One region of the Humidesulfovibrio mexicanus genome, then DNA from elsewhere that is predicted to be linked to it. Evidence: predicted binding sites of a transcription regulator. Region 1 holds the regulator's gene; the other holds the start of a gene.

Region 1 (2,200 bases):
CCCAACGCCTGTGGCACCATGGCGGCAAGCGAATATCCAGGTTTCATAATTTTTTTGGCGTTTCCCCCCTGGCGACGTGAAGGCAATGGTGTCCGTGAATGGGTCTTGAGCTCCGCCAACAACTCAAGCTGACGCAGCAACTGGTGATGACGCCGCAGTTGCAGCAGGCTATCAAGCTGCTCCAGCTGTCCAGGCTAGAGCTTGTTGAGTCCATTCAGCAGGAACTCATGGAAAACCCCTTCCTTGAGGAATTGGACCCGGAGGTTGTGGACACGGCACCTGCCACAGACAATCTCGACGACTACGAGGCCGCCCATGTGGACGCGCAGAGCAGGGAGGACGAAAACCTCATGCGCAGCGCGGATTGGGAAAACTATCTCGGAGAGTTTTCAAGCGTTACGAAGCAGTCGCTTGGGCGTGAGCTGGAAGTGCCTGAAGAGGGGCTCTCCTTCGAGTCCAGGCTGACCTCCAAGCCGAGTCTTGAAGGCCATCTGGCCTGGCAGATGCGTTTGTCCAACTTCACTGATCGGGATCTGGACATCGGCGAGATCGTCATTGGCAACTTGGATTCCCGCGGATATCTGCAGGCTTCGGTCGAGGAAATGGCCGAGCAGCTGCCTGATTGTCCCGTCGAGGACATAGAGGCTGTAGTGCGGCGCATCCAGCGGCTGGATCCGGTGGGCGTGGCCGCGCGCAGCGTGCAGGAGTGTCTGCTCGTCCAGCTGCAGCACCAGGGCCTCGACGAGGATCCTGTGCTGGTTTCTCTCGTGCGGGATCACTTGGAGGATTTTGAGAAGCACCGCTACAAGCCGTTGACCAAGAAGTTCAAGATCACCATGGAGGATTTGAAGGACTATCTCGACCTGATCCAGAGTCTTGAGCCCATGCCCGGAGCGCATTTCTCCTCCGGCGAGCCGCAGTATGTGAGCCCGGATGTCTTCGTGTACAAGGTCGGGCAGGATTTCGTCATCGTATTGAACGAGGAGGGGTTCCCCCGCCTTCAGCTCAACCCCTTCTACATGGAAAACGCCAAGGCCAAGAACACGGCCGAGCGTGAATATTTTCAGGACAAGGTCCGCAGCGCGGAATGGCTGATGAAGAGCCTTTACCAGCGGCAGCGCACCTTGTACAAGGTGATGGAGAGTATCGTCCGCTTTCAACGCGACTTCTTCGAACATGGGGTGACCCGGCTCAAGCCGTTGATCCTCAAGGAGGTCGCGGAGGACATCGGGATGCATGAGTCCACCGTGAGCCGCATCACCACCAGCAAGTATGTGGCGACCCCCCACGGCATTTTTGAGCTCAAGTTCTTTTTCAACAGTGCGCTGGACCTTGACGACGGCACTCAGGTCGGATCCGAGTCCGTCAAGGCGCTCATCAAGCAGCTCATCGGCGAGGAAAACCCAAAACGACCGTTGAGCGATGAACAGATCGGCGAAATCCTGAAACAGAAACTGGAGGTGAACATAGCACGGAGAACAGTGGCCAAGTACCGAACGGCCATGCACATCGAGTCTTCCTCCAAGCGCAAGCACGTGTTTTAACAGGCGCCGCGCGCCATCAAGACTACTGGAGGTATTGCATGAACATCTCTTTCGCCTTCAAGAATTTCGAGCCCTCCGACCACTTGAAGGAATACGCCACTTCCCGTTTCGAGAAGATGGCCAAGTTCATTGGCGATACCATAGAGACCGAACTCCAGATCAATCTCTCCGTGGAGAAGTTCCGCCACAAGGCGGAAGTGGTTCTTGCGGCGGACAATCTGCATATTTCGGCCTACGAAGAGTCCGAGGACATGTACTCGACCATCGACCAGGTGCTTGACAAGCTGGAGGCGCAGCTCAAGAAGATGCGCGAACGCCACAAGGAGCGTCGCCGCGCCGGAACGCCCCGCGCCGCGCGCATGGATGTCATAAGCTTCACTGACGAAGGCTCTGGCCGGACGCCAACCATCAAGGAAAGCGACAACTTCGAGCCCAAGCCCATGAGCGTCGATGAAGCGGCCATGCAGCTTGAGAGCCGCAAGTTCGAGTTTCTGGTGTTCCGCAATGCGGAAACCGCCCGCGTCAACGTTTTGTACAGGACCAAGAACGGAGACTTCGGTCTCATCGACCCCGGAAACTAACAATGCGTCTTGACGAGTATCTGGATCGGGAATTGGTGCTGCCCGCTCTTGCGGCCACCAGCAAGCCCGAAGTTC
Region 2 (2,200 bases), on a different contig from region 1:
GCTTTTCGTTAGTCGGGGCTGGCCGTCACCACGGCCACGGCCTTGATGCCCAGGCGCTGGCCGGTGAAGCCAAGGCCCTCCTCGGTGGTGGCCTTCACGTTCACCGCCCCCGGGGCAAGCTCCAGCAGGCGCGCCACCTGGGCGGCGATGCGCGCCTTGTGGGCGAAGAGCTTGGGCGTCTGCGCCACGATGGTCAGATCCGCGTGCTCCGGCCGGAAGCCCGCCGCCCGGACGCGGGCCAACGCCTCGGCCACGAACACGGCGCTGGGCATGTTGTCGAAGGCCTGGTCTGTGTCCGGGAAGAGCTGGCCGATGTCGCCCGCGCAGGCGATGCCGAGCAGGGCATCGGTCACGGCGTGCAGCAGCACGTCCCCGTCGGAGTGCGCCAGCACGCGCGGCGCGCCGGGAATGGCCACCCCGCCCAGAAGCATGGGCCGTGCCTTGGCCAGCACGGTGGGGTCGTCCTCGCCGTTGGCGACAAATTTGTGAACGTCGTAGCCCCAGCCCGTGCGCGGGCAGGCTGCCCTGGACGGGCGCAAAAGCCGCAAGTCCGCCGGGGTGGTGATCTTCACGTTGGCCTCCTCGCCGGGGACGACGCGCACAGGATGTCCTGCCCGCTCCATGAGCATGGCGTCGTCAGTGACCTCCCAGCCCTCGGCCTGGGCGCGCTGGTGCGCGGCCGCAAGCGGGGCCAGCAGAAAGCCCTGCGGGGTCTGCACGCCGCGCATTGCCGCGCGCTCCGGGGTATCGACGACGATGTCGTCTGCGTCCACGCGCTTGATGGTGTCCGTCACGGCCAGGCCGGGGATGGCCGCGGGACGGTCCGGGCCCAGGGCCTCCAGCACGCGGGCGCAGAGGGCCGCGCTGGCGAAGGGCCGGGCGGCGTCGTGCACAAGGACGCAGGCCGCCTCTTTCGGCAGCTCCGCCAGGCCGTGGCGCACGGAGTCCTGCCGTCTGGCCCCGCCCGCGCAGGCCCGCCAGGGCAGGCCCAGGGGGTCGCGCTCCCAAAGGCGCTCCACCTCGGCGCGCATGGCGTGCAGGTCCTCCTGCGGAAACACGAACACCAGCCCCCGCACGGCCTGGATGCGCGAGAAGGTGCGCGCGCTTTTCCAGAACAGGGGCGCGCCGTCCAGCTCGACATACTGCTTGCGCTGCGGGCCGCCAATGGCTGCCAGGGCCTCGGCCAGGCGCGTTCCGCCTCCGGCCGCGAGGATCACGGCCCAGGCTTCGGAAACGCGCGGAGGTGTGGATGTCATGCTGCTCCCCTTGCGTGTGGTCCACGTGCTGCGGGGACCGCCCACGCCGTCCGGGCAGGCGGGGCTTGGTCCCGCGTCTGCTTCGGACGGTCTGGGACTTGAGGGGTCCGGGGGAGGCGTGCGCCTGCCCCCGGTTCAGTGTCACAAGCCGGAGTCGGACTGTAAGCCGGGTTTTGTCACCGCCCGAGGGCGGGAGACCGTCATTCCTCTAGGATGGCCGTTGCCGACCACCTCAAGCGACCTACCCGGAGGCAATAGCCGGGCCAGCCTGCCTCCCTATTTGGTCTTGCTCCAGACGGGGTATGCCTAGCCGACCGTGTCACCACGGCCGCTGGTGGTCTCTTACGCCACCGTTTCACCCTTACCCGGCGGCCCGAAGGCCGCCTGGCGGTCTGCTTTCTGTTGCGCTTTCCGGGGGTCGCCCCCCCTGGGAGTTACCCAGCGCCCTGCCCATTGGAGCCCGGACTTTCCTCCCCGCGCCTTGCGGCGCGCGGCGACGGTCCGTCCAACTCCGGCCGTGTGGTCTATTTCTCGTCGTTGATGTGCGGCGCGTGCTCCACCCAGAAGATGATGCGCTGGCAGTTGGGGCAGCCCAGGATCTGCTTGCCCTTCTGCAGCTCGTTGTACGACTGGGGCGGAATCTTGATGTGGCAGCCGCCGCACACGCCGTCGGACACCGGCACGATGACCGGGTGCTCGATGCGCGAACGGATGAACTCGTAGCGGCCCAGGATCGGCGGCGGCACCACCTTGCCGGCCTTGGCGCGGCGCTTGGCCAGCGCGTCCAGGCGGCTTTGCGCCTTGCCGATGCGCTCGTCCAGGGTGGCCTTCTTGGCGTCGTAGCCTTCCATAAGGCCTTCCACCTCGGTGACGAGCTCCTGCATGGCGGCGTTCTGGCGCTCCAGCTCCTCCATCACCGCGATGCGCTCTTCCTCGCGCAGGCG

Evidence for each region. Region 1 encodes sigma-54, which starts transcription at its own class of promoters, with help from an activator protein. Its sites were predicted from a motif close to CTGGCACGGNNNNTGCTT; they were not measured.
Region 2: a site for sigma-54 is predicted at 1,506-1,523, ahead of ispD (2-C-methyl-D-erythritol 4-phosphate cytidylyltransferase). Genes of this name have one in related genera too.

Annotation. Positions count from the first base shown of each region.
Region 1 is NZ_FZOC01000001.1:83,593-85,792, reverse strand. Features, by position in the region: gene rpoN (RNA polymerase factor sigma-54) at 99-1,544, shown strand; gene hpf (ribosome hibernation-promoting factor, HPF/YfiA family) at 1,583-2,125, shown strand; gene CHB73_RS00480 (PTS sugar transporter subunit IIA) at 2,128-2,200, shown strand, end outside.
Region 2 is NZ_FZOC01000006.1:188,705-190,904, reverse strand. Features, by position in the region: gene ispD (2-C-methyl-D-erythritol 4-phosphate cytidylyltransferase) at 9-1,256, opposite strand; RNA gene rnpB (RNase P RNA component class A) at 1,403-1,769, opposite strand; gene CHB73_RS13115 (zinc ribbon domain-containing protein) at 1,781-2,200, opposite strand, start outside.